DNA from 4 places in the Alteromonas lipotrueae genome. Region 1 is predicted to be linked to each of the others. Evidence: predicted binding sites of a transcription regulator. Region 1 holds the regulator's gene; each other region holds the start of a gene.

Region 1 (3,943 bases):
GTCAGGGCATTTTGTTAAAGCGTGCAGATGCGTTAGAGCAACTCAACGATATTGATACTATTGCCCTTGATAAAACCGGCACACTAACCGAAGGCAAGTTCTCGTTGCAACAGCGCTGGTTTGCTAAAGGGGTAGATCCGGTGCAGGTAATGGCGCTCACCGCATTGTTAGAGTCTCGTTCTGAGCACCCTATTGCGCGTGCCTTCGACAGCGATAATGTTAAGTCACAAAATAAAACCCCACCTAATAGCATGAACGGATTTACCGTTACACCAGGTGGTGGCATTAGTGGTGAGATAAACAACGTAGTTTTTACTATGGGCTCAGCCGTATTTTGTAACTTACCAACCACCTCTAAGGTAGACATACCGGCAAATGTGTTTTTGTGTGCCGACGGTGTATTAATGGCGGCGTTCTGCGTCAATGATAGCTTGCGTCAAGATGCCTTAGCGACACTCAACGCACTGAATGCACATCAATTGGTGGTGTTAAGTGGTGATACACAAAATAATGTTAATGCACTTACTGCCAGCTTACCTATCAATTTAGCGAAAGGTGGCCTATCGCCTGAGCAAAAGTATTCTCAGGTGCATACGTTACAAAAGCAAGGCCGCAAAGTCATGATGATGGGCGACGGTATAAACGATGCCCCTGTTCTTGCAAGTGCAGATGTGGCGGTTGCGGTAGGAAACGCCACCGATGTAGCCAAAACAGCGGCAGATGTTATTTTGCTGGGAGACAGCTTGCTGTCGGTACCAACCTTATTTTCAGTGGCTAAACAGGTAAAGCGTAAAATTCAGCAAAACATCGCATGGTCAGTAGGTTACAATATAATCATTCTTCCTTTTGCGGTGTCGGGTTTACTCTCTCCCTGGATGGCCGTGGTTGGCATGTCACTGAGTAGTATTATTGTGGTCACCAATTCAACGAGGTTATTAAGTAAATAACATGAGTATCATTTACGTCTTAATTCCCATCGCTATCATCATTGTTGCGTTGGCGCTGGTTATCTTTTTCTGGGCGGTTAAAACCAATCAGTTTGAAGACCTTGATAGACAGGGCTATAGCATTTTGTTTGATGATGATTTATCAGGTGATGAAAAGAAGCTAGCCGAGCAGCGAAAGCAGTTACAACAACGTAAAGAAACTGATGACAGAGGTTAATATATTCTCTGCCTTTTTCATTGGAATTGCTGGCGGAGTGCATTGTGTTGGCATGTGTGGCGGTATTGTTGCGGCACTACGCACGGTAACGCCAAGTAATGAACCTGCTTTACCCTACACCCTTGCCTATAATTTTGGCCGTATCCTCAGCTACACATTAGCCGGTGCTATTACAGGCGCTGTCGGCCAAATGGCAACCGAATTTGTGCCTATCGCTAAACCCGTTTTATCTTTGATTAGTGGCGTTATGCTGGTGCTTTTAGCGTGTTATTTGGGAAAGTGGTGGCAAGGCTTGAATTATATTGAAGCTATGGGGCGCGGGTTATTTAAAGCTATTCAGCCCTTATCTAAACGATTTCTTCCATTCAAAAGCCCGGTTTATGCACTACCCTATGGTTTTATATGGGGCTGGCTTCCCTGCGGGTTGGTCTATTCCACGTTAACGTGGTCATTAGCATCAGGCTCGGCCGTTGACGGCGCTGCCATTATGCTATTTTTTGGGTTAGGTACTCTGCCCACTTTGCTGGCGGCAAGCGCAGGTAGTCAGTACCTAATAGCCGGTTTCAGGCACCCCGTGGTAAGACAATGCTTTTCTGGAATATTGGCTATTTACGCTCTCTTTTTAATTTATGCAGCAATTTCATAAACAAAAGAGTAAGATTATATTAAGTCGACCCTATTTATAGTTTGAACTTATGAGCAAAGGAAGCCAATTCTCAATTCATTGTCAAAATTGCAGTTTCAGCCACTTGTGTTTACCCGTTGCGCTAAACAAGACTGAGATTGAATCTTTAGATGATATTATTGAGCGAAAGAAACCCCTTCACAAGAGTGATTTGCTGGTAAAGTCGGGAGATACATTTAACTCTCTTTACGCAGTACGCACGGGCTCTTTTAAGTCTTTCGTCACCAATTCAGATGGTGAAGAGCAGATTACAGGTTTTCACTTCCCTGGCGATATTATCGGCTTCGATGCATTACGGGAAAACAAGCACCAAAGCTATGCCCAGGCATTAGAAACCGCCATGGTGTGCGAATTACCGTATGAGACGCTTGATGAGATGTCGGTTCAATTTCCGAAGTTAAGACATCAAATAATGAGTTTCATGAGTGCGGAAATTAAACAAGATCATGACCTCATGATGTTGCTTAATAAGCGCTCAGCGGAAGAACGTCTATTGTATTTCCTCTCTCAGCTTTCTCAACGTTTCGAAGAACGTGGATTTTCAAATAAAGAATTTCACCTAACCATGACCCGAAATGAAATTGGGAACTATCTTGGTCTAACTATTGAAACCATTAGCCGCTTATTAAGCCGTTTTCAAAAAGAAAATATTATCCAAGTGGACGGTAAACTCATCACTATTTTAGATTTTGATGAGATGTCACAACGTTTAACGTCTGTGGTTGCACCTAATATCGCCTGTAATAGCTAATCTTCAAAGCTTTTGATCTAAAACAAGTTACGTAATAGCAAATAGGTATTACACTTAAATTGTAGCAACCAAAAATCTAAAAATGTTTGGAGGGGTTATGATTAAGTATGAACGTATTTTAGCGGTCATTGAAGCCGATAGAGATACCCAACCTGCGCTTAGCCGTGCATATGAACTTGCCAAAAAGACAGGTGCCTCTGTCACCGCCATGCTGGTGGTTTACGACTTATCTTACGATATGACAACCATGCTTAGCCCTGATGATCGTGAAGCTATGCGCGATGCGGTCACTAAGGAACATGCGGGTTGGTTACGGAAAATCCTTAGCGATTTAGGGTTTGAAAAAACCGATATTGTTGTTGAGTGGAATAACCGTGCCTTTGAAGCTGTTGTGCATTACGTAATAGATAACAATATAGACTTGGTTGTAAAAGCAACCAAGCGCCATGACGATTTAGCCTCCGTTATTTTTACTCCTACAGACTGGCATCTCCTTAGAAAATGCCCCTCCCCCGTATTGTTGGTTAAAGAACATGAATGGCCTGAAAACGGCGAAATTATTGCGGCGGTAAATGTAGGCAGTGAAGACGACGAACATGCGCTACTCAACGACAAAATCACAGTTATTGCTAACGATTATGCCGCATTACTCAGCGGCAACGTAAATTTGGTTAACAGCTACCCTGCTACACCGCTTAATATTGCTATTGAAGTTCCTGAGTTCGACCCAGACACATACAACAACGCGGTAAAGCATCATCACGAACTCGAGATGAACACACACAGCGAAAAGTATGCTATCGATAGCGAGCGCTGTTATGTGAAAGAGGGGCTTCCTGAAAAAGTCATTCCAAGAATAGCCAAAGATATCGATGCCGAACTTGTGATCATTGGTACCGTTGGCAGAGTAGGTATTTCCGCGGCCCTTATAGGTAACACGGCTGAACATGTTATTGATGAACTTGTGTGTGATGTACTGGCAATAAAACCAGACGGCTTTATTTCGCCCCTTTCACGGTAATTCAAACGTGTTTGTACACAGCCTGTCGGCACTGTTTGCTAGCACCGCTCTATAGTCTTTTGCGCTATTGTTTTTTGCTAGCGGCTAGTGCCGACAAGATACAAAAAATCTTAACCTCGCACATTCAATTTTACCTGATTACTGTATAATGGTTTTTTTCGCAGTAACCAAGCTATTGATATGACCAGTGCAGGCACAAACCGTGCAGACGCCTCGTTAACCGCGTCTCAAAACAAACAAAAATACAGCTTTAACAAGCTACAAAAGCGACTTCGTCGAAATGTAGGCAAAGCGATTGCTGATTTCGGCATGATTGAACATA
Region 2 (3,943 bases), on a different contig from region 1:
TACGCGAAGAAATTCATAATCAATCATGCGTTTGCTCCTTTTGCATCAAAGTCGATTAAATCGTCATCTTCATCACTATGGTTATCTTCAGGGGGCACTGGCCCTTTTTTGGCAAATTTCTTCATTAAGTAGAAGGCAACAATGAACATCACAGTGTAAAACGCTGAGTAAGCGACTAACGTAGTGACAATGTCAGAGATAGACAAATTAGACGTTGACGCATGCACCGGTAAAATCTCTGCAATAGACCAAGGCTGGCGACCAAACTCAGCCACAAACCAACCGGCTTCACACGCCACCCAAGGAAGCGGCAAGCTATACAATGAAGCTTTTAATAACCAGCGAGGCTGCGTAATTTTATGTTGGGTGCTGTAGTAGAAGGCAGCTAAGAACACAGCTAACATAATAAAGCCTGATGCCACCATTAAGCGGAAACTCCAAAATAAGGGGGCAACTTGAGGAATACTGTAATCCACTGCTTTTTGTAAGGCTGCTTCAGAAGGCTGTGTTACATCGTCCGTAAATGGCTCTAACAACATGGCGTAACCCATATTATCTTTGTGTGCCTCAAACAGCGCGAGTTCTTCTGCTGAAGCCGTTCCATCTCGAACACTATCGAGCAAACCGTACGCTTTAATACCATCAAGAATACGTAAGCGGTTTTCTGCTTTAATGTCTTTTAAGCCTTTAACTTCCTCAGTAAGTGAACGAGTAGCAATAATGCCCATCGCCCAAGGAATTTGAAGTGCGTATTCGGTTTCTTCTTTGTCATCATTAGGAATACCAAATACAGTAAAAGGCGCAGGTGCTGGATGGGTCTCATATTCCGCTTCAACCGCTGCCAATTTTACTTTTTGCACTTCTCCTAATTCGTAGCCACTTTCGTCACCAAGCACAATAACTGACAAGGTAGCCGCTAAGCCAAAACTCGCAGCAATGGCAAAGGAACGTCGAGCGAAGGCAATATGCTTATGGTTTAGTAAGTAGTAACTCGAAATAGCCAATACAAACATGGCCCCCGTTACGTAACCAGCTGAAACAGTATGCACAAACTTAACTTGTGCTACCGGGTTAAAGATAACCTCAGCAAAGCTTGTCATTTCCATGCGCATGGCTTCAAAATTGAATTCAGCCCCTATAGGGTATTGCATCCAGCCGTTGGCAATGAGGATCCATAGTGCTGAGAAGTTAGAGCCAATAGCCACTAACCAAGTGGTCATTAAATGCCTTCCCTTTGACATTTTATCCCAGCCGAAGAAGAACAGCCCAACAAAAGTAGATTCTAGGAAGAACGCCATCAGACCTTCAATAGCCAGCGGTGCCCCAAAAATATCCCCAACATAGTGAGAATAGTATGACCAATTCATTCCGAATTGGAACTCCATAGTGAGCCCGGTAGCCACACCAATGGCGAAGTTAATACCAAACAACTTGCCCCAAAACTGAGTCATTTGTTTGTAAATTTCTTTGCCTGTCATTACATAAACGGATTCCATAATGGCAAGCATGAAACTCAACCCTAAGGTTAAGGGCACAAATATAAAGTGGAACATCGCAGTTAGCGCAAATTGCCACCGCGATAGCTCGACTAACGTATCGCTCATGGGTTTTCTCCCTAGTTAAAAAACAGTACGGCAAGCCGCTAAAATTCTTTTAAATCAATAACCTTAAAAATAAGGCCGCACCGTAAGACTTGTACTTCTGAAGGAGGTTTAGCAAGCTTTGCGCCAGCTATGGCACGATTGCCCATCACCACCTGTATTCCCTACCATGCGGCGCAATTATTCCATCAAGTTGGATTTACCGCCTTGATCCACCTCAAACAAGATGAGAGGAGAATGCGCCAAAAATGTCAATCAGTGCCATTTTTGACACAAAAAAGTGATATGAGCAGTAGCGGAAAGGTTTGAGAGTGGGGCGTTTACAGGAAAGGTGGGGAATGCAGGAAAAAATGCATGGCGTGCCGTTAACGGATGCCGGTAAAGACACGTTGCATTTCCTTGAAAAAAGAAAAGGCTATTCGGGTGAATAGGTAAGTGTAAAAGCACCTCTTAAACTTCCTGGCGCAAAGCCCGTTGCGGTGTCTTCAGGGTATTTTTCCCTAATAATACCTAACACCGCAGGATCCACGTTATTGCCATGACAAGCCGTACACACTTGCCCCGTAACAATCGCTGACATATAGCGTAATTCACCGGTTTCCTCATTCCAACGTGATGCCTCTAACGGCATAGGCAATTGCTTAGATAAGGCATCTGCAAACTCGTGCAATTGGGTTTCTTCCCATCCATCTGGTTGGTTGTCTTGATTACGCACCCGCAGCGCGGTGCGCCCCACGGTCCAACCATCCTTCTTGAGTGCTTGCGCGATAGGCCCAGCGGCCACATAACATGCTTCTACACCTTCTTCTAAACCGCCCTTAGCTATCGCTTGTTGCAGCCGTGCTTTTAAAGCACCACCCAATGCTTTAGCATTGGTACGTGCTTGATTTAACTTGCCTTCGGGTCCTGCTAGTATGACGGCTTCCGTTTCCTGTTGTGTCGCTAAGCTGTCTTGCGGCTGCAGAGTTTTGGCCGACAGCCCAGTTGACAAAAGTAATCCACCTATTACACCAACCGTTAATGTCATTTTCATTTTTTTTCCTCGTACCGGAGAGTTACCCACCTACATATGTTGGGTTTGAAGTTACACACTTGTTCATCAACAGACCTACAAGGCGCGTGCCAATGTGATACCTTAAACCTAGATTAGTTATCTTGTGGGTTCGAATTGTGTGCATACGTCATGCATACCCAGCCCGTATTGCTAGGTGAAGCTGTTACATGAATATCTCGATTGTTCAAGCCATGATAGACGCCATCGATAAACCCGCTATTTTCATCAATCATCAATATGTAATAGAAGCGGTTAATCAGCCTTATCGTAATACCTATCCTGTGGATATTATTCCGGGAGATAGCCAGTGCTTTAAGGTGTCACACGGTAATACCAAGCCTTGTGATCAATGCGGTGAAAGTTGCCCTATTCAACAATGCAAAGAAACCGGCCGCACTGCAAGTGTGGTTCACATTCACACCACAAAAAGCGGTCAAAGCTACTGTGATATTCTCATGCGACCGGTTCACGATGCTAACGGCGACCTGCTTGGTTACTTAGAAATATTAGATAAACTCGCGTTCGCCTCAAATTACCCGACTAAGGGTAAAATGATAGGTGAGTCTGCCGCCTTTAAAGCGATGCTGAATAAAATTAATCGGGCCGCAAAATCCGATATAGCCGTGTTGCTTCAAGGTGAAACGGGTACAGGTAAAGAGCTGGTTTCTCATGCCCTGCATACCAGTAGCCACCGCGCCGAAAAACCTTTTGTAGTAATAGAGTGTACTGGGTTAGCTGATTCGCTTTTTGAATCGGAGTTATTCGGCTACGAGAAAGGTGCTTTTACAGGCGCGCAATCGAACAAGAAGGGGTTGGTTGATGCCGCCCAAGGTGGAACGCTGTTTTTTGACGAAATTGGCGATGTTCCTCTTACCATGCAAGTGAAGTTACTGCGGCTGCTTGAAACTCAAACCTACCGCCCAGTTGGAAGCGTTCAAGTTAAAAAAGCCGATTTCCGTTTAGTATGCGCTACCCATAAAGACTTAAAGTCCTTGGTGGAAAAAGGTGAATTTAGACAAGACCTCTACTACCGAATTGCGGGCTTCCCCATACACCTTCCGCCGCTTCGCGAGCGTCAAAGCGATATTGCCATGCTGTGCAGCCACATGTTGCATGAACTCCCCTCGAAAAAACGCTTACACAAATCCACTCTTGAAGTGCTAAGTCACTATACCTATCCAGGTAACATTCGTGAGCTTAAGAATATTGTGGAGCAAGCGTACTTATTGGCAGATGAAAATGTTATTTACCCCACAGACTTACCCGAGTTAGTCTGCGAGCCCACATC
Region 3 (3,943 bases), on a different contig from region 1:
CTCATCTTTAAGAATGAAAAGCTTGCCCGAGGTTTTAATTAATTCAACGCTGGCTTCTAAGCGTTCGAACGCGTTCATTTGTAATAATGGGTGTTGAGTTGTCATAATTTTCTCTTTGCTATTAGGCTGGGTGTATGGCCGATACACTGGTAATTAAGGCTTCAAGCCCCACACGCCTGACTTGTTTCATGGTGTGAAGATAAACTTTCATCGTTATACCTTCTAAAGGCTGTATTAGTGAAATTGCGATAGTTGGATCAAGTTGATTTACCGTTCCTTCAGGGAGTACAGCAACGCCACCTTCATATTGTAGGTTATTTAGGGCTAAGTTGAGTGAGTTCGTCCGCAGTTTAGCATCACGAAGCTGAGGGTATAACGTAAGCAATAGATCTCTGGCTTTGCTGCCCCAATCAATGGCCACAAACTCTGCCGCGTCTACCACATTACCGCCTTCGCCGATTCGGTATAACCCTAATTGTTTTTCCAGTAACACTTCACTTTTAACTTCTTCTGACTTTAGCGGCTCTGTTGAAAAAGCTAAGTCAGTCACCCGCTCGTGTAATTGACGAGATAAGCCATCGAGGGAGAGTACTTCTGCTTTAACTGACCAATCGGGAAAGGTATTGTGAAGGTGACTCAAGGTGGTTGGCAACATTAATTCACTGGCTAACTGCGTTGCACCGCACACTACATATTCAGAAGATTGAATTTGTAGCTCTTGCTTAGCTTCATTAAGCGTACTGCAAAGTTGGCGTGCATACGGCAACAGCTTTTCACCCGATTGGGTTAGCTGAATACTATTGCGCTGGCGTATGAATAGCGTGGTATGAAAATATTCTTCTAGCAACTTGATCCGCGCACTTACCGCAGATTGCGTTAGATAAAGATTTTCAGCTGCTTTGCCAAAATGTCGGGTTTTTGCAACTTCAATAAATGTGGTGAGAAAGCGTATATCCATGCTTCTTACAAAACCGATAAATAAGTGATTGTAAACTGTCACAGATAATACGGCATGTAAACACAAAAGCACAGCAGCGCAATGCTATAAAAGCAGTGCGCTGTATTTATTTTCAACTAAGAAGCGTATTAACTGCCTTCGTGCATCAAACGGCGCTGTTTCTCTCGACGTTGTAAGTCACGATTTTGTTTGTTCTTTACGCTTTGGTGGCGCTTAGCGCTCACCTTCTTGGTGTGAAAGTCTTCCTCTTCTACCGAGTCCAATTCTTCACTTTGGTAACGATAGTCTTTACTCATGTCTATCTCTAGGTTATTGCCACTTCGTCATTATTGTCTTGGCACCAAAAATAGAAAACGAATTTTTATCATCGTTGCGACAATAATTTTTTATAGTGGGTTTCGCTCACGTATTTCGCATTATCCCCTCAATTCACCTACGCCCAGGCACCTCTTCAATGCTGAATCAAAAAAACAGCAAAATTACATTATATTCATAACCTTATATAAAATTAAAAGAAAAAATCTTTACACACACACACTTTTTTACACCCCACAAACTCGTACATATTTACACTTTATATTTTCCAACAAAATTTTTTATTGATAAGGAAAAAATGTTTTGTTTTATGTTCTGATTCTTTTGTCTTAAAAGTTCGCTTGAAGACAACTCAATGCTGGGTACAACCATGAAAAATTTATCAATCCGCGTTTCTCAAAAACCTTTTATAGATAGACAAAAATTTCCTTATGGCTTTCGAAAATCTGGCGATTTCAGTATTGGTGAGGCAGATATACTAACCGGTTATGGAAAAACCCTGCTGGCACTGGAATGTGGAGAGTTAGCACCAGAGACGGATGATGAGCGCCATTTTCTAGACTTTATTAATGGTAAAGTGGAAGCTGACAATACTGTTGAGCGCACTTGGGGCAAGTATGTACGCTTGTCTCGAGGCAAGAAACATTTCTATACACTGCATAGCAGCGCCGCGAGTAACCAATCTGATTACGATGAAGATTACAGTGATGAAGCATTCGATGTAGCCTAATTACAACTCAACATCGCCTCAACCAGCTTGGTGCCAATCGGGCTGGTTGATTTTATTTGTGATATGCCCCGTTATTCCCCACTTTGTTGATCCATATCTAGATTGCGCTCGAACAAATCTTTGCATATTTGTAATGTTCAAACAGATGGTTCTATATTAATAACTTAGCATTGTGAAATTGCTATTTTACGCAAACCACGCTGTTGAAAAATAGTAGAACAATATCTAATGAATTACCCAAGCCACAAGGCAAAGGAGGCGCAGCGATGATTGTGTCATATAAACAGATTAAACATTTTTCAATTCATGCTACCGATAAGGACATAGGCGGCGTACGAGATATATTGTTTGACGATAAAGATTTCGTCGTGAGGTATGTGGTTGCCGATACGAATACATGGCTTCCCCTTAGCAGGAAAGTGGTGATATCACCTATTTCGGTCACACGCTTGGATCAAGAAGAAGAAACCGTGGATGTTTCCATGACTGCAGACACGCTTAAAAACAGCCCATCAATTGACGAACATAAACCTGTTTCAAGAGAATTTGAAGAAACATTATTTCGTTACTTTGGTTATGGTTATTACTGGATAGGCCCTGGCGCTTGGGGCGATTTCGCTCATCCCAATCAACTAGCCGATCCTGAGTTAACGGCCATGGGTAAAGAAGAACTAGAAAATAAACCTGAAAATCACTTACGGGCTTGCGGAGAAGTCAGTGGTTACGAAGTGGCAACCCAAGATGATAATGTAGGACATATTAGCGATTTCGTGTTTGATACTGAGGGGTGGCAGATTCAGTTGTTAGTGGTTGATACAAATAACTGGCTTCCTGGTGGTAAAAAGCTTGCAGTACTGCCCTCTGACATCAGGAAAATTGATTGGTCTTCTCACAATGTCTCTGTCGACCTAACCCACGAGGGATTGATGGCTAGACCGGAAGTTGACCTTGATAAATTGAGTGACGCTGCATATGTAGAGGCATTGGTGGCAAACGCTAAACTTGTCTAGCTGGACGAGTACAATTCGAACAAGAGCGATTAACTATCAGTTAAGTTAAGTCGTTCTGAGCGCAAAAGAACTTGTGGAGCAAGCCTATGGTTTGCTTCACCCTTTCATCGGCCAATCGATAATAAATGGTTTGTCCGTCTCGGCGTGTGGCCACCATTTTAGATTCTCTTAATAGTGCTAGATGCTGTGAAATTACTGGCTGTGAAACGTCTACATGGTCTAACATTTGAGTAACAGATAACTCTTTGTCCATTAAAGAACACAACACCATTAAACGGGTTTTATTTGCCAACTGCTTAAGATAAAGCTCAGCTTCCATTGTATATTGAGCCATTTCGCTCATATTCACAGATAAATCATCAACGGCTAAATTATCAGTCATAACAACTCACTTATAAAGTTACGTAAACAGGCTACCACCCTGCCACCTTATACTAAAGTATACTACTATAGCGGTGAACGCCAAAACTCAATGTCACTTTTTTATAAAAATATAATAAAAGCAGAAGGTAGAAAATATAGCGCATTCCTTATATAGTAAACTTATTATTATTCTTCAAGGTGCCTCAATGTTAATTGATATCAGTACTAGAATCGCCAATATCCCTTTCCCCATTCGTTGTATAACGGCTAAAGAAGCAATGCAGGAAATATCTTCTAATCATGGGTTATTACTAGATGTTCGTGAACCCGCAGAGGCAGCTTCTAGCCCTGTAGAAGCTGCGTTAAATATTCCTCGTGGCGTACTTGAGATGAAAGTTATCGAAAAATGTAAAGATGCCAAATTTCCAATCTATATTCATTGCGCCTCAGGCATTCGTGCTAAGTTAGCTGCCGAACAGCTAATGAACATGGGGTATGACAACGTGAGCGTGGTAACGTGTTCAATTAGCGATATTAAGCAAGCCACCGACGCATAAGCGCTGACAG
Region 4 (3,943 bases), 230 kb from region 1:
TCACGGTAAACCACAGGGCATAGAAAAAACAGCAACCTAGCATTGTGCCTATTAGAAAAGGCAAAATAAGTGAGGTTAAACTTAAATTTTCGATGGGTATCATTGCTAAGTAGCTCCTTATTCGTTTTCTTTACTTGTTTTCGTTTTGGGCACAGTGTTTGCCTTAGTGGGAGCCTTAGTGGGAGCCTTAGTGTTGGCCTTCATCGTGACGGTAGGGCTATGCATTGCTGCATACTCTTTGCTAACCCAATTCCACGCAATAAAACAGCCCAACGTTAACCCTGCCAGCAAAAATATAAGCGTATAAGCGCGAGAATCACTAATACTGGCCTCAAGCCAAATGCCTAATGCAATACCCAAAAGTGTGGGAAGTGCTACAGACCAACCCACAATACCCATTAACCCTAATCCAAACCACACGCCTGGGTGTTTATGGCGCTTAGCATATAACTTTAATGCCACTTTCTTTTCTACTTGATGAGACATGTTCTGTGAGCGTGGCGTTTTATTGTTTTTAGCTTTAATGGGTGGTTTATCCATAAAGCTACTGCTGAGACAGTGATGAAAATTGTTTGAGAAACCCGGTTTCCAACTTAGCTAACACAGCCCGCAGGGCTTGTTGCTCTTCATCCAGATGAATAAATTCTTGGGTAACTGCTTGTTGCAAGGTTTCAAGGGATTTCCCACTTATTGCTCTTCTAACGGAAATAGAGACTTGCTTTCCCGTTTTCACTAACACCCCTTGGTCAATAGCAATAAACTGCGGGGATTGGTTATTACATTGATAAGTTAAAATTCCTGGTACCAAGGGGGTGATACAATCTAAACGGTGAGGCAGAATGCCAAAACTTCCTGAAGGGGTTTCAACAATCAGATTGCTGATGCCTGAAAGCTGGGCAAATATTTGATTGGGTAAAAGAATATTAACCTGCATGATGTGCCTCATCTGATGCTGTTTTAGGTGCTTTATGACCGCTAATCGCGTCATTAATATCGCCAATCATGTACAACGCGCTTTCGGGATGCTCGTCAAATTCACCGCTTAAAATGCGTTCGCAACCTTCTAATGCTTGTTCGATAGTCACGAACTTTCCTTTCATGCCAGTAAATTGCTCGGTAGTGAAAAATGGTTGAGTAAAAAAGCGCTCTAATCGACGGGCTCTTGCCACAACATTTCGATCTCTTTTAGATAACTGTTCTAACCCCAACATGGCAATGATGTCTTTTAATTCATTGTATTGGGCAAGAATATGACGAACCTGTTGTGCTATTTGATAATGTCTATCACCAACCACATTAGGCGTAGCTAGTTTTGAACTTGACTGCAACGGATCGACGGCAGGATAAAAGCCTTCACTAGCGCGTTTGCGTGATAGTACTAAGGTTGCTGATAGGTGAGAAAAAGTATGCACCGCTGCTGGATCGGTAAAGTCATCAGCAGGTACATAGACTGCTTGAATAGACGTAATGGCACCGTTTTGTGTATTGGCGATACGTTCTTCTAAACTTGATAATTCAGTGCCGAGGGTGGGTTGGTAACCCATTCGTGATGGCATTTGGCCCATTAGGCCAGACACTTCAGAACCCGCTTGAATAAATCGAAATATGTTGTCGATGAGTAATAGCACATCTTTCTTTTCGTCATCACGAAAGTACTCAGCCATGGTTAGCGCGCTGTGACCTATTCTAAAGCGGCTTCCAGGAGGTTCGTTCATTTGCCCGAATAGCATAACCATGTTGTCTAACACTCCAGCCTGTTTCATCTCGCGATAAAGCTCTTCACCTTCTCTGCAGCGTTCGCCTATACCGCAAAATATACTTACGCCTTGTTGGTGGCTTACCATGTTGTGGATCATTTCGGTGAGCAAAACGGTTTTGCCCACGCCAGCGCCACCAAATAGGCCCGCTTTTCCGCCTCGCTCAAGCGGACACAGAACATCAACGATTTTTATGCCGGTTTCAAATATCTGTAGCTGGCTGGAAATACTAACAAGGGGAGGAGGGGATTGATGAACGCTGCGCCGCTCTGTGTTATTAATAAAGGGTTTGCCATCAATAGCTTCACCAAACACATTGAACATTCTGGTGAGTATTGAAGGACCAACGGGCACTTTTAGCGGGCCTTGTGAACTTTTTACTAACATACCGCGAGCTAAGCCCTGGGTAGGCGTTAGCGCAATAGTGCGTACCTTTTCTGCCGAGAGTTGAGAAACCACTTCTAACGTTATTTTACCGTCATTAGCGTAAATGATGGTGTGGATGTCTGGCAGTTGATTAGTAAAACGGATATCAACAATACTCCCTCTTACCGCCACAATAACGCCAACATGCATCGCATCTATTTGTTCTTTGGTTGAATGTGTCACTTGATGCTCGCTCAATAAAAGATGCTATCACACCAATAGAATACGCCGTTTATTTATTGAACAATTTGACCTTTATCAAACATTTTGAATGTTTGATTTAAATACATAACAGTTTAATGATTAAACTGCATCGGATTTGAATATGAACTCCAGGCAGTGATAACATTAAAAAATGAATATGACTCATGCCTTTGTCGTGAATTTTAGTCGGGTATCTTAATCGGGTATTGGGCCGGGCAATGATACCCCTCATTGCCGTTCGCTAAGGTGACCGGTGATTAATGGTGCCGGTGATTAATGGAACGTTTGATGAAATCAGCATTAGTTTGATAATGCTTACTTAATAAATGGAATTAGTACTATATGAAAGTTTTACCTCTCGCCATCTTATCTTTAGCATGTTGCTCTTGTGCCACTGTGAAAACAATTTCTCCTGACAACAACCATGTTCAAATTGAACATCAAGGTAAGAAAAGTTACTGCGAAGAAATACCTCGTGTATATAGCGGTTTTTCATACAATGTATGTTTGTTAAACGGTGAACCAAGCCGACGTGAAAATATCGGTTCTACGTTTGGGAATGTCCCTTTCTTTGTTATTGATGCCGCGTTTTCTATTGTGGCTGACACTATTGTTATTCCATACACCGCAGTACAACAGATAGACAAAGGCAGCATTAACGTTAACTAAACTACACTTTCACTCGCTTCTTTATCATTTAGCTCCTCGTGTAAAAATACTCAACTTTACGTAAAGGCGATGGTAAGACGACCATCGCCTCCGCTAAGGTTGATTTTACTAAGATGATAAAATGGAACGCTTGTTATGAATATTAATGTGACATTGTTAGGGCAAGTTATTGTTGCCTTTGCTTTACTCATGGCTGCGCTTGGCTATTACTTAGGAAAACGAAAAACCCAATCGCCTATTCTTACCGCTGTCGTAGCTTTCTTTGCTGCACTCGTGCCGCCGTTAGCAATTATATTGCTAATCGTACTGGTACTAAAAAACGATGTGCAAACGTCAAAAACATAACCTTGGATTAACGAAGCATGCCCGCTAAAGCTTTCGTTTAGCGCATTTTTGTAGCATCAACTTATACGTTCATTTCTGAGCTTCTAGGTTACGCCTAGAAAGACTACACCTAGAAAGACACGCAACATATCTCGTTACACCTCACTCTTTGTCAGCAAAGCAGTTATTGCTTATGCTGCTCTTAAGCTAAATGCAGCGGGCGTGTCGCTTTCAATTCACCTAGAAGCATCTATAAGCGGCTCAAACTGCGTCACATACACGTGGGAATGATGATGGAAGAAGTTATTGTAGGGGAAGTAGCCAAAGGTCTCTTCAGGGCAGCTGGTTACCTAATTATTGAATTGTTTTTTTGGACAGTTTGCTATTGGGTAGGTTGGCCTATTTGCAAAGCGGTCACGTTTGGCGGATACCCAAAACAAAATAATCTACGGCGCTCAGAAAGTGAGAACGGACGGGAAAGTGAAGGCCGAAATTTTGGTGGCCGTAGTAGTAATCAGCACAGTAATGCATGGTGTGCATTGGTGGGTCTTGCCGTCGTTGTA

The links. The regulator FNR, encoded in region 1, switches genes on or off when oxygen is low (the NO sensors DNR and NnrR bind a similar motif). The targets are predictions, from matches to a motif close to TTGATCTAGATCAA.
Region 2: a site for FNR is predicted at 1,809-1,822, ahead of KYS23_RS12815 (cytochrome ubiquinol oxidase subunit I). Genes of this name have one in related genera too.
Region 3: a site for FNR is predicted at 2,090-2,103, ahead of KYS23_RS09610 (PRC-barrel domain-containing protein). Genes of this name have one in related genera too.
Region 4: a site for FNR is predicted at 2,432-2,445, ahead of atpD (F0F1 ATP synthase subunit beta). Genes of this name have one in related genera too.

Annotation. Positions count from the first base shown of each region.
Region 1 covers NZ_JAESDJ010000004.1:107,822-111,764, reverse strand. Annotated here, with positions in the region: gene KYS23_RS07475 (heavy metal translocating P-type ATPase) at 1-947, shown strand, start outside; gene ccoS (cbb3-type cytochrome oxidase assembly protein CcoS) at 949-1,164, shown strand; gene KYS23_RS07465 (sulfite exporter TauE/SafE family protein) at 1,151-1,810, shown strand; gene fnr (fumarate/nitrate reduction transcriptional regulator Fnr) at 1,860-2,600, shown strand; gene uspE (universal stress protein UspE) at 2,698-3,621, shown strand; gene ttcA (tRNA 2-thiocytidine(32) synthetase TtcA) at 3,802-3,943, shown strand, end outside.
Region 2 covers NZ_JAESDJ010000008.1:144,350-148,292, forward strand. Annotated here, with positions in the region: gene cydB (cytochrome d ubiquinol oxidase subunit II) at 1-27, opposite strand, end outside; gene KYS23_RS12815 (cytochrome ubiquinol oxidase subunit I) at 24-1,604, opposite strand; gene KYS23_RS12820 (Tll0287-like domain-containing protein) at 2,017-2,634, opposite strand; gene KYS23_RS12825 (sigma-54 interaction domain-containing protein) at 2,847-3,943, shown strand, end outside.
Region 3 covers NZ_JAESDJ010000005.1:252,625-256,567, reverse strand. Annotated here, with positions in the region: gene KYS23_RS09630 (DUF2750 domain-containing protein) at 1-105, opposite strand, end outside; gene KYS23_RS09625 (LysR family transcriptional regulator) at 122-958, opposite strand; gene KYS23_RS09620 (hypothetical protein) at 1,087-1,254, opposite strand; gene KYS23_RS09615 (MaoP family protein) at 1,644-2,003, shown strand; gene KYS23_RS09610 (PRC-barrel domain-containing protein) at 2,270-3,013, shown strand; gene KYS23_RS09605 (ArsR/SmtB family transcription factor) at 3,054-3,395, opposite strand; gene KYS23_RS09600 (rhodanese-like domain-containing protein) at 3,583-3,933, shown strand.
Region 4 covers NZ_JAESDJ010000004.1:341,921-345,863, reverse strand. Annotated here, with positions in the region: gene KYS23_RS08415 (ATP synthase subunit I) at 1-103, opposite strand, end outside; gene KYS23_RS08410 (AtpZ/AtpI family protein) at 118-540, opposite strand; gene KYS23_RS08405 (F0F1 ATP synthase subunit epsilon) at 545-934, opposite strand; gene atpD (F0F1 ATP synthase subunit beta) at 924-2,333, opposite strand; gene KYS23_RS08395 (YceK/YidQ family lipoprotein) at 2,730-3,056, shown strand; gene KYS23_RS08390 (hypothetical protein) at 3,192-3,401, shown strand; gene KYS23_RS08385 (hypothetical protein) at 3,674-3,943, shown strand, end outside.